4 regions of the Staphylococcus carnosus genome follow, and region 3 is predicted to be linked to each of the others. Evidence: riboswitches for the same ligand, from Rfam matches in the RefSeq annotation. Region 3 holds a riboswitch; each other region holds the start of a gene.
What was found. A riboswitch is a leader RNA that binds a small molecule or an ion and turns the genes downstream of it on or off. The one in region 3 is predicted to bind thiamine pyrophosphate.
Positions count from the first base shown of each region.

Region 1: another riboswitch for thiamine pyrophosphate. It lies ahead of DYE31_RS01990 (thiamine phosphate synthase); the one in region 3 lies ahead of DYE31_RS00970 (3-oxoacyl-ACP reductase).
Region 2: another riboswitch for thiamine pyrophosphate. It lies ahead of DYE31_RS08945 (ECF transporter S component); the one in region 3 lies ahead of DYE31_RS00970 (3-oxoacyl-ACP reductase).
Region 4: another riboswitch for thiamine pyrophosphate. It lies ahead of tenA (thiaminase II); the one in region 3 lies ahead of DYE31_RS00970 (3-oxoacyl-ACP reductase).

Region 1 is NZ_UHCT01000001.1:475,417-478,629, reverse strand. Features, by position in the region: gene DYE31_RS01995 (trypsin-like serine peptidase) at 24-869, opposite strand; TPP riboswitch at 1,153-1,263, shown strand; gene DYE31_RS01990 (thiamine phosphate synthase) at 1,332-1,904, shown strand; gene thiO (glycine oxidase ThiO) at 1,908-3,035, shown strand; gene thiS (sulfur carrier protein ThiS) at 3,019-3,213, shown strand, end outside.
Region 2 is NZ_UHCT01000001.1:1,859,591-1,862,803, forward strand. Features, by position in the region: gene auxA (lipoteichoic acid stability factor AuxA) at 1-1,064, opposite strand, end outside; TPP riboswitch at 1,314-1,418, shown strand; gene DYE31_RS08945 (ECF transporter S component) at 1,522-2,097, shown strand; gene DYE31_RS08950 (ABC transporter ATP-binding protein) at 2,110-3,213, shown strand, end outside.
Region 3 is NZ_UHCT01000001.1:219,286-222,498, reverse strand. Features, by position in the region: gene DYE31_RS00985 (MFS transporter) at 1-419, shown strand, start outside; gene DYE31_RS00980 (SdpI family protein) at 518-871, shown strand; gene DYE31_RS00975 (hypothetical protein) at 904-1,101, opposite strand; TPP riboswitch at 1,247-1,348, shown strand; gene DYE31_RS00970 (3-oxoacyl-ACP reductase) at 1,460-2,155, shown strand; gene DYE31_RS00965 (LLM class flavin-dependent oxidoreductase) at 2,319-3,213, shown strand, end outside.
Region 4 is NZ_UHCT01000001.1:946,678-949,890, forward strand. Features, by position in the region: gene DYE31_RS04365 (aggregation-promoting factor C-terminal-like domain-containing protein) at 1-351, shown strand, start outside; gene DYE31_RS12885 (hypothetical protein) at 570-788, shown strand; gene DYE31_RS12890 (transglycosylase family protein) at 1,018-1,194, shown strand; TPP riboswitch at 1,307-1,404, shown strand; gene tenA (thiaminase II) at 1,471-2,157, shown strand; gene thiD (bifunctional hydroxymethylpyrimidine kinase/phosphomethylpyrimidine kinase) at 2,154-2,975, shown strand; gene thiM (hydroxyethylthiazole kinase) at 2,968-3,213, shown strand, end outside.

The sequences.
Region 1 (3,213 bases), 260 kb from region 3:
AGCAAAGGCTTTTTTGAATTCTATTATTTAATATGTGTACGAACGAAATTGCCTGTTGCACCATTCATCGCTTCGCCGCCAGCCATTTCTACTTTGGCGTAATTCGTTGTTGAATTTGCCCATAAATTATAGCCGTATGTTCGTAAACCGAAGATTTGATAATTGCCGTTGACCATCAGTGAACCTGATGCACCTGCACGGAATTTATCTTTCGTTTGTAATTCAGTGCCGTTAGAAGATTTTTGGATGAAGCGGTAACTGCTCCAATGTGTCTTTGTATTGTCACCATTCTGCCAAGGGTAACCTACAGAATATAATTTCGTGTTATATTTCAGTCCATTAATTTGTGCGTTTGAAGCTAGTTTTAATGGTGTTGCATACTGAGACATCTTTTCTTTTGTATATACTAAAGCAACATCTGCATTCGGTACTTTCACGACTTTTGTAGCATGAAAAGTATAAGGTTTTCTAGATCCATCTCTTGCCATATCGAATGAAATATATTTGGGATTAGCTGCAGAACCTTTCGCAGTATCAATCACATGTGCATTAGTAATGAAAGTATAGTTGCCGATAACTGTACCAGTTCCCATACTGTCTTTACCTAAACCTTTCCAACCATCTTTATTACTTACTCTTCCTACCGCTTTATATTTCGTATTCATTGTATTTGAAATATGATGAATGTCTAAGCTGCTATTTGAGATTTTCTTAGCTTTCGGATAAGCTGTCGCCTCATTGTTGCTTGCCATCCCATTATAGTAATAGTCTCCAGCCGCATGCGCTTCTTCCCCACTCATTCCTGAAAATGAAAAACCAACAACAGCACAAACTGCTGACATTCCTACTTTAAAACTTTTAACTTTCATCTTTAATTTGCCCCTTATTATTAATTTAGTAATGAATTATGTTGTATTGAATGCTAAGTTCATTTTACTTTTAAAAGAAAGATAATACAATCTATTTCAAAATTTAAATTATCTTGATAAACTCTCTTCTCTTTACCTGTTGCTTTTTCTTCTTACTTCCTTTATGATGATTTTGTAAAGTAATGGTGATGCGGTTTAAGATTATGAATATATTGCATTAATACTTCGCTACACGATTTGTTAGTGCACTTTCTCGCATTACTTAACAAAGAAAAAATAACAATAAGTCCACTGGAAGTGCCTGTTCATACAGGCTGAGATTCTCATAGTGATGAGAAAATTCTTGGAACCTGATCCAGTTCATACTGGCGTAGGAAAGTGGCGTATTGCACTTTTTGATGCGCTGTTTTCCTATATGGAAACAGCGCTTTTTTTGTGGCTAAATCGAAGAAGGTATTTAATATGTATGTTGCGATAACGCCCTATCGCGTATTAACCCAACAAGATTTAATACACTATATAGAAATCGAATCAGTGATTGATACATTGATTTTCAGAACGCCAATGGAACAAGATGAATTAACAAAGTTCATAGAAAATTTAATTCAAGCAGGTTTTCCTAAAGACAAAATTACAATCCATACCGACACCGACTTACTACAAAAACTTAGTTTGAATGCCATTCATTTTCGTGAAGGAGATGAACGTGCGTACAACTATAAAGCAGAACACCCTGATGTTTGTGTCAGTATGTCTTCACATAACACCCAAAATGCTCAAACAGCTAAAGCACATAACTTGGACTATATCCTGTTCGGCCATCTTTTCAAAACTAAATCCAAACCAGGAAAAGCACCAAGGACAAATTCTGAAATCGAGTCAGTATTAAATGTCAATATTCCAGTTATTGCATTAGGTGGCATAAATGCAGACACATTAAATCTTGTACCAAAAGAATTTTCAGGCATTGCTGCAATATCATATTTCAGAGAACAGGATTTAGAGACCATTCGTTCAGCAAAGGAGGCTGAGTAAAAAATGTTTGATTTAATTATAGTCGGTGCAGGTGTAATTGGAATGTCAATTGCCCGTCACTTAAAAGATAGCGGTATGCAAATTGCATTAATTGATCGTGATATTGAAGGACAGCATGCTTCTTATAAAGCCGGAGGTATGCTAGGTGCACAAAATGAATTTAAAGAAGACAGTCCTTTATTCCGGCTTGCTTTAAAATCACGAGAAAAATTTAATGATTTAAGCATAGCCTTAGAAAAAGAAACTGGTATCGACATCCAATATCAGCAAAACGGACTTATCAAAATTGCGACAAACGAAAAAGACATAGATGCTTTGCATCAGCAATATGAATTTTTGCATCAACATGATGACGATGTTCAAGATTTAAGTAATACAGATTTAGGTGAATTGACGCATTACTTGGTCAAAAGTTCTGAAGCCATGATGTTTGTGCCCCATGACCATCAAATTAATGCCAATCATTATACAAAAGCCTTACATGCTTCGCTAAAATCAGATGGTGCAGTAATACGTTTTAATCATACCAATGTAGAAAATATAAAACATGAAGATCATCATTATACCGTTTCGATTAAACATGAAAATGAAATGAGTGAATTAACAGCTGAGAAAGTGGTAGTTGCTGCAGGAGCTTGGGCAGGATTTTTAGCACCCGATTCTGAAATACAAGAAAGAGTCAGCGGAGTCAAAGGCGAAGTCTTACTAGTAGAAAATGAAGATTTAGATTTAAAACAAACACTGTTTATGACTAACGGTTGCTATATTGTGCCTAAACCGCCGAATCGTTTTTTAATCGGCGCTACAAGTTACTTCGATAATTATTCCGTAGGTGTTAGTACTGAAGGTAAAGAATGGCTATTGCGAGAAGCGATTGAACGTGTTCCGGAACTTGCAAGCAGTCGTGAAATAAAGTATTGGTCAGGTGTACGACCATGGACACAAGGCGAACAACCGATTATGGATGAAACGAATCCTGGTCTTTGGGTAATCACGGGTCATTATCGTAATGGCATCTTGCTGTCACCGATTATCGGAGAGCTGATGGCAGAATGGTTGAAAACAGATGAACGACCAGAAGAATTAGCACCTTTTAAATTAAGGAGGGAAAAACATGAAGTGCATCATTAATGGCGATCCATTTACGTTTGATGAAGAACTCAGTATCCAAAACATTTTGGAATCACTAGAGCTAGATCCAAAACGTGTCATTGCAGAACATAATCAAAATTTAATTCAACGCGACGATTTCAAAAATCAAATTGTACGTGAAGATGATCGATTAGAACTATTAGAATTTGTTGGAGGC
Region 2 (3,213 bases), 1.6 Mb from region 3:
AATAATAAGAATAAGGTAATCCATTCAATAACATAAGAAGTTTGAGATAATTCCCATTCACCAGAAGCAAATAATGCATTTCTGTTATTTAATTCTAACAGTGTAAATAGAAATAAAATGATACCGCAAATCAATTCAACGATTCCTGGCTTAATCCATTTCGGACGTTTCATCCAGTTAGGAATATCATCGTCTTGTATATCAATTTTTTCTTTTATTGAGTTTTTAAATTTATCGCGCTTGTTTCTCATTTTTTCTAAATCAATGCTGCGTCTTGTGCGATAAGTGAATTCTTGAGTACGTTCTTGAAATTCACGGAATTGTTCTTTCGTTTGACTCATTGCACCATTTTTATCCGTACGAGAATATTCCATTTCTTCGCCTAATTCTGCTTTCGTAAGCGGTAAAGATCTTCTAAGGAAAAGGAAATTCCATATTGATATTTGTGCAAGAATCCACATTACAATAAAGAATGCATTTACACTTAAAATATCTATCATCGCAATTTCATGACTTTCAATACGTCCATACAATGCAATTTGTGTGATTAAATAACTGACTCCATATGCAGAAATTATCCACAAATAATGTTCTTTTCTATGATTATGGTTAAGTTCATCTTTATAGACAATATATCCTGTATGCACTATAAATGGTACAACAAAAATAATTGCTGCAAAGCCATATACTTGTGTCATTAAGATAATTGTAATAATAAAGAATAAAATCCCTATAATCAGGAAGAATATTGAAATATCATAATCGTATTTTGTTGTCATGAACAACAAATAACCAATCCATAATAATGCGATACCAAATACAATAATGAATATGGCACTAAATACTGGGAACTGCCCGATAAATCGACTCATTATCCGGATGATTTCTCCGAAGAATGCATTGATAAAATCCCACACATTATAAATATGTATATCGACTTTGCTCCCCTTAGCAAGCTTATGAATAAATGATAAATTCAATAAAATTATGATTCCAATGAAAAGTGAAACAATGCCAATAATCAAACTAAAAATGATCTCAGCGTGCTTCTTTAAATACGACATGTTTTTCACCTCATAGTTATTATATAGGAACATAAGTGTTGTGTCTTTAGTGAATGTAATAAATCATTCTATGGTAGTACATAGTATAAAGGAATTGATGTCTACTCTCAATCGGTTAATACCCTATTTAATACTGAAAATGCTTTTTAAGTAAAATCGTTTGAAGATATTGCAATACAAAGATTGAACGTACCTGAAATCATCTTGACAATCCTGTATAAAAAGCATACATTTATTATAAATCAATATAGAAAGCACTAGGGGTGTTTCGTAACTGAGATGAAGCAGTTTTGCTTCAAACCCTTCGAACCTGATCTAGCTTAGACTAGCGTAGGAAAGTGTAGGATGTCTGCCGGCAATATAATAAGGGCTATGCCGGTTTGTTCCGATGCCTATTTCACGCAGCTTGCTAGACAAGTTTGTGTGTTTTTTTATTTTATAGGAGGAATTATTACTTGTGTCAAAAGGACTTAAACTTTCAGACATCTTGGTAACTGTATTAATTGCAGTTGTTTTCGCTATCATTTATAACATTTGGAATTTAGTGTACAAAGCGATGCAAGTGACTGGATTACATCTTGAAGAACTTTCTTATGGTATGTGGTTTGCTGCTGCAGTCGTAGCTTACTTGATTATCCCTAAACCTGGTATTGCACTACTCGCTGAATTTGCAGCTGGTGCGGGTGAAACAATTGTTATGGGACGATTTGATATTGCAACAATAGTTTATGGATTATTGCAAGGTTTAGCTTGTGAAATTATTTTTGCGATTTTCCGTTATAAATCACGTACTATAATGGTTGCAATGCTTGCTGGTTTAGCTGCTGCATTAGTTACTTTCCCTATTGACTACTACTATGGTTATCTAGGTGAAGTTGCAGGATGGAACTTGTTCCTATATGTATTCTTCCGTTGTATCAGCGGTATTGTACTTGCAGGTCTTTTCCCTTATTACTTAGTTAAAGCACTCGATAAAACTGGTGTTACGAAATTATTTAGACCAGCTTCTCAAAAAGATTACGATAATTTGTAAGGAGATATTACTTTGTTACGCGCAAAAAACTTACGACTCAAATATCCAAATGCACCTGATAAAATATTTGATGGCTTAAATATAGAAATAAAGGATAAACAAAAAGTCTTATTATTGGGACCATCAGGATGCGGAAAAAGTACATTATTAAATGTACTAAGCGGAATCGTTCCTAATTTAATAGAATTACCAATGAAATACGATGATTTGGAAGTTGATTTAAATAGTGGTGTTATTTTCCAAGATCCTGACACTCAATTTTGTATGCCTAAAGTTTATGAAGAACTTGCTTTTGTATTAGAAAATAAACAAGTTCCTCGTAAAGAAATGGACCAATTAATTTTAAATGCCCTAGCTTCAGTCGATTTAGATGTGGGACCTAAACAAACTGTGCAAAAGCTAAGCGGCGGTATGAAACAAAAACTGGCGATTGCCGAAACTGTATTGCAAGAAGCACATACTCTCTTCTTAGATGAACCGACAGCAATGTTAGATGTAGATGCTACAGAAGATTTATGGAATCACATTAAAGATATGTGGCAAGATCAAACTGTATTGATTGTCGAACACAAAGTTGAACATATTTGGGAACATATCGACCGAGTAATTTTAATGAATTACAATGGCGAAATTATTGCTGATGATACGCCTGAAGTCATCTTGAGCCAACATGAAGCGTTACTGACTGAGTACGGTGTATGGCACCCACATGCTTGGGATTATGCACCTAAGAGCACTTTAAGTTCCGATACTGAAATCCAAACTAATTTTCAATTTCGTGATGGTGAAATTATTCGTGGCAAAAAATCATTAATTCAGATACCAGAATTGGAAATTGGAGCTGGCGAATGGATTACTATAACTGGAAAAAATGGCTCTGGTAAAACAACTTTATTAGAGTCTATGATGCAGTTGATTAAATATCACGGCAAAATGTCTTATCGTGGTCAGCGTTTACACAAAATTAAAGAAGCTGCTCAGCATATGTATTTGGTTTATCAAAACCCAGAATTACAATTCATAACAAACTCTGTCTATGAAGAAATTTTCATTAACTTTAGTGGCGATCATGCAAAAGAAGAAACTGAGAAACTCATTAAAATGCTGAATTTAGAA
Region 3 (3,213 bases):
TTTCATTACTGTTTTCTGTTTTTCCAATTAAAAATAAATTAAAAGGACCGACTCAAGCTGCTGTCTTAATGCAGTTTATTGCAGTATTAATTTTAGGCATTGCATTATTATTTAATGTTACTGCAACTATCGGTTTTATCACTTTATTTAGTGTCTACCTTATCATTGGTTTATCGTTGCCATTAGTGAATATTCCTTATTCTATTTATATGCAAAACTTTATAAAAGAAGAGTTTAAAGGACGTATCCTTTCTCTAAACCAATCGATAGTACAATCACTTATGCCATTGTCTTTTTTAATATTCGGATTACTACTTAACTATGCACAAGCTAGTATTTACATTGCAATCGCACTTCTTATATTAATGACATTGATTTATTTCTCTATTTCTATTAAGAAAACTGATATTAATAGTTAAATGTATATTTTAAGCACTAACCAAAAAATACGATACATATTGTATTATTTTTCTTTTTACTTTATATTTAGAATAAATATAAGAAAGAGGATTTCATCATGTTATTATTCGGCATCACGTTACTAGTCCTAGCCATCAAGTGCTTAATTTTTCGTTTCATCGACAAAGATATTGTAAATCAACGCAATATGCTAATCGGGTATCGTACACCATCATCTTTGAAGTCATCAGAAGCATGGACTTTTGCTCAAAAATCTTTTCAACAAATTTTCAATCGAATCCATCTTACACTTTTAATAATAGGTTTTATTTGGTTTTTATTTGATTTGATGATTTCGCCTATGCTCATCTCATTTTGGTTACAAATTTTAATATACTTAATAGGCGTTGGTTCGATTATTGCACTTACCGAAATCAAACTTTACAACTTCAATCACAAACAAAAAGGCTAGCCGTACAGCTAGCCTTTCTCTTATATATCCAATTAATGTTTAACTTCTTTCTCGGCATTCGAATGATGATTTGCAGATTCATCTGACGGCTCACCGTTTTCATGAGCTTTTTCTGCTTCCCATTTTGCTTGTTTTTCTTTTTGTTTTGCTTTACGTTTCTTTTCTTCACGCACAGCCATCACAATGAAACCTACTGCCAAGATTGGGAATGACATTCCTAACCAGAACATTCAAATCCCTCCATTCATCTAAAATTATCTGCTAGAATTCTTTTCTATCATAACACTTTCACTATCTTGTTTTCACGCTTCAAATGTTAGTTATAGCCTTTCTTGACACGCTTACAAAATCAAGCTACATTGAAAGTAACAAAACAATACGCACTAGGGGTGTTTTTTAAACTGAGATGAGGATTTCCTCAGACCCTTTGAACCTGATCTAGCTGAAACTAGCGTAGGAAAGTGTGAGATAACCGCAGTATGTTCTGATTTGTTTTTATACAGAGTGCAGACTGCTCTCTGCCTACGCTGATTTTAGTAATCATGCGTATTTTTTATGTTCATTTATAGAAAAAGGGAGCGGATGAATATGGCAAGAACAGTACTCGTAACAGGCGGTGCACGCGGGCTAGGTCAAGTAATCAGCAAAACGCTTGCTGAACAAGGTTTCAACATCATCATCGATTATAACCAAAGTAAAGAAGCTGCTGAACAACTCGCGCAAGAAATTGGAAATGAAAAAGCTATTGCATTGCAAGCAGATGTAACTAATCGCAAAGAAGTAGACCAATTAGTAAAAGAAGGAACTGAGAAGTTTGGTCAAATTGATGCGGTCGTCAATAATGCACTTGTTGGATTTAAATTTGATCCAACAGCACAAAAAGCTTTCCCTGATATGAGTTGGGAAGACTACCAACAACAAATTGACGGCACATTAAAAGCAGCTTTCAATGTTGTTCAAAGCGTCGTTCCTCAATTTATTGAACATCAAAGCGGAAGCATTGTAAGCATTGGAACTAACCTTTATCAAAATCCTGTTGTTCCATACCATGAGTACACTACTGCAAAAGCTGCTTTAATCGGCTTCACACGCAATATCGCAGCTGAATTAGGACAATATGGTATTACAGCAAATGTTGTTTCAGGAGGACTTTTGAAAACAACAGATGCAAGTGCTGTAACTACACCAGAAGTTTTTGATTTAATTGCACAATCTACACCTTTGAAAAAAGTGACAACACCTAAAGATGTTGCCAATACGGTAGCTTATCTTGTATCAGAATAAGCTAAAGGTATTACTGGACAAAACATCACAGTAGATGGTGGTTTAACGATGAATTAAGAATGTGCTTTCGAAATCACATTTTTCTATAGACCAAATTTATTAGGGAGAGCTTATTCTCCCTCTTTATTATTCTTTTAAAATAATTAATCCGAGGTGAAAAGTAATGTCCGAGCAGAAAGATAAACAACTGCATATCGGTATTCTTATTTTTGGTTCTGGTCATCACCAAGCAGCATGGCTCATGCCTGATTCAAGTATAGAACGTATTGGAGATATTGCTTACTATCAAGAGTTAGCACAAACTGCAGAACGCGGTTTATTTGATGCCGTCTTTTTTGCTGATAATCAGTCTTTTCCTGCTAAAGATGATACAACAATGCCCGCATTTTGGTTTGATCCAATTGTCAATTTGACAGCTATTTCACAAGTAACAAACCATGTCGGCTTGGTTTCAACAATTTCAAGTACATTTTCTAATCCTTATACAGCTGCAAGACAATTATTAAGTCTCGACCATATTTCTGGTGGACGTGTTGGATGGAATTTAGTCACTTCAATGACAGATCTTGAAGCCAAAAATCACGGAATGACAGAGTTGCCGAATCATGATGAAAGATACGCTATTGCAGATGAATTTGCAGATGTAATGAATGCTGCTTTTGAATCATGGCATCCAAAAGATTTTAAACATAATCGTGAAGCAAATAAGTTGGTCGATTCTGAAAAGATTCAGCCTTTTAATCATAAAGGAGTTAATTTCGCAGTAAAAGGCCCTCTTTCCACGCCAAGCAGTCCACAAGGCAAACCTGTCTCAATGCAAGCTGGCGCTTCAAAACAAGGTGTAGCTCTAGCAGTTAAATATGCAGATGCAGTTTATTCTGTTTCATGGAATATTAAACAAGCGAGAAATTTCAGAAAGCGCATGGATGCTGAAATTGCTAAACAAGACGACACTGACCGGAGTCTTAAAATCTTTCCAGGTTTAGTCACTTATGTTGGTAAAACTCATGAAGAAGCTTTAGAAAAGAAAGCAGCTTTAGATGATAAGTTACCGATTG
Region 4 (3,213 bases), 730 kb from region 3:
CAAACTACACAAACTACAACTAGCTACAGTGCTCCTGTACAACAACAAAGTTACAGTGCTCCAGCACGTAGTTACAGCACAGCATCAGTTTCAACTGGCGGTTCAACTAAAGCTCAATTCTTAGCTGCAGGTGGGACTGAAGATATGTGGAATACTATTGTAATGCCAGAATCAGGTGGTAACCCGAACGCAGTAAGTCCAAATGGATACATGGGCCTTGGTCAAACTAAAGAAGGTTGGGGAACTGGATCAGTTTCAGCTCAAACTAAAGGTATGATCAATTATGCAAACTCACGTTATGGTTCACTTTCAAACGCAACTGCTTTCCGTGCATCTCACGGTTGGTGGTAAGCCGATTACTTTTTAAAAGTAAATTTAACTTAATAATTTACATCCAAAAAGCGGACTCCGTTCTTATTCTAAGAGTGGAATCCGCTTTTTGTAATACATATGTAACGAATGAAACAAAACGTTTATATTATTGTAACCTATGTTATTGTGCTAAATGCTATTATAAATACAGCGAATAAATCATATATGTAATTACCTTATAGGAGGATTTTAATTAAATGAAGAAACTTTTAGTGACATCATCAGTAGCGGCAGCAGCATTTTTAGCAACAGGAGTGGCATCACATAATGCGGATGCGGCTGAGTTAAATACAACAGAACAAGCTAAATTAGTAGAAACAGCATTAAATAATCCTGCAGAATTAAATCAACACCCTTTGGGAGTGGAGTTACGCAGCAGTTGGAACTGTTCAACAACCAGTTCAATCAACTTCTAAAGCAGTTTCAGTTCAAAAACAAGCAGCTCCAGTAGCACAACAAACACAAACTTATAATACACAACAAACACAATCATACAATAATGCAAATTACAGCTATAACACACAATCAACTAGTTATACTGCACCTAGACAATCTTATACAGCATCAAATTCAGGTAGCTATGGAAATATTCCAGCAGCATTACAAGCAATTGTATACCGTGAATCTCGTGGAGATATCCATGCAATCAACCCTGATTCAGGTGCGGCAGGTAAATACCAATTCTTACAATCTACTTGGGATGCAGTAGCTCCAGCAGGTTGGAGAGGCGTAAACCCAGCTAGTGCTCCAGAATATATTCAAGACCAAGCAGCGCTTACTCTTTGGGATAATGGTAACGGTGCAGGACACTGGGCATATTAATATTTAAACTTTAGTCGAGACTTTTGTCTCGGCTTTTTTGTTTTCAACCCTTTAATATTGCATAACACAAAGGGGTTTGATACATTTAAATTGTATTAAAAACTAAACTTTATAAAATTGCTAGGGGCGCCTTTTGGCTGAGATAGTTTGACTAGACCCTTATAACCTGATTTGGTTCGTACCAACGTAGGAAAGTAGTATATTCAGAATAAATATTCTAAATATTAAACTGCAATCCTATGAAGGTTTGCAGTTTTTTTATTGGAGGATTTAGGAATGAATTTTGCAGAAACATTAGAGAGAGATGCACAACCGATTATTGATGAAATTTATCAAGATCATTTTATTCAAGAACTTTTAAAAGGGGACATTAAAAAAGAAGCCTTACGTCAGTATTTACGTGCAGATGCTTCTTATTTAAGAGAGTTTGCAAATATCTATGCATTATTAATACCAATAATGCCAGATTTAGAAAGTGTGCGTTTTTTAGTTGATCAAATTCAATTTATAGTAAATGGTGAAGTAGAAGCACATGAATATATGGCTGATTATATTGGTGAAAACTATAATGAAATCGTACAAAAAAAGGTTTGGCCGCCTAGTGGTGACCATTATATTAAACATATGTACTACAACGTATATGCGCATGAAAACGCAGCGTATGCAATTGCTGCAATGGCACCATGTCCATATGTTTATGCGATGATTGCAAAGCGTGCAATGAAAGATCCGAATTTAAATAAATCCTCGATTTTAGCAAAGTGGTTTGAGTTTTATAACACAGAAATGGATCCGTTGATTGAAGTATTAGATGATTTAATGAATCAATTAACTGCAAATATGTCTGAAACTGAAAAAAATGAAGTGCGAGAAAATTACTTGCAAAGTACAGTGCACGAATTGAACTTTTTCAACATGGCTTATACAAGTGAAAAATGGCAATTTGGAGGAGAGAGAGTATGAACAAACCTAAAATAGCTTTAACAATTGCTGGTACAGACCCTACAGGCGGTGCAGGTGTCATGGCAGATTTGAAATCATTTCATGCTTGTGGTGTATATGGGATGGCAGCTATTACAAGCATTGTTGCCCAAAATACAAAAGGGGTGCAACATATTCATAATTTAGATATTACGTGGTTAAAAGAACAATTAGATAGTATTTTTGATGATGAATTACCTCAAGCAATTAAAACGGGTATGATTGCAACAAAAGAAATGATGGAATTGATTCGCAGTTATTTAGAAAAATATCCAGATATTCCATATGTGATAGATCCTGTTATGCTTGCTAAAAGTGGAGATTCATTAATGGATGATGCTGGAAAACATGCATTGCAAGAAATATTATTGCCGCTTGCTGATGTTGCCACTCCGAATTTACCAGAAGCTGAAGAAATTGTAGGTTTCAAACTTGATACTGAAGAAGCAATCAAAAAAGCAGGTGATATCTTTATTAATGAAATAGGCAGTAAAGGTGTAGTCATAAAAGGCGGTCATATTGAAGATAAAAATATTGCCAAAGATTATCTATTTACAAAAGATGGCTTAGAGGTATTTGAAAGTGAACGCTATGATACAAAACACACTCATGGAACAGGTTGTACTTTTTCAGCAGTTATTACTGCCGAATTAGCTAAAGGAAAAACAATTTATGAAGCTGTTAAAAAAGCAAAAGACTTTATTGCTTTAAGCATTAAATATACTCCTGAAATTGGCCAAGGAAGAGGCCCAGTTAATCATTTTGCGTATATGAAGAAAGTAGGGTTAGACGATGAATAAAATTTTAGACCAAATTAGAACTGAACACCCGTTAGTCATTTGTTATACCAATGATGTAGTAAAAAATTTCACAGCAAATGGCTTGTTAAGCCTAGGTGCCAGTCCAACTATGAGTGAAGCACCACAAGAAGCTGAAGACTTTTATCCTGTAGCTGGCAGTGTCTTAATTAACATTGGAACTTTAACAAAACACCATGAGCATGCGATGCTGGAAAATGCCAAGATAGCTAACGAAACC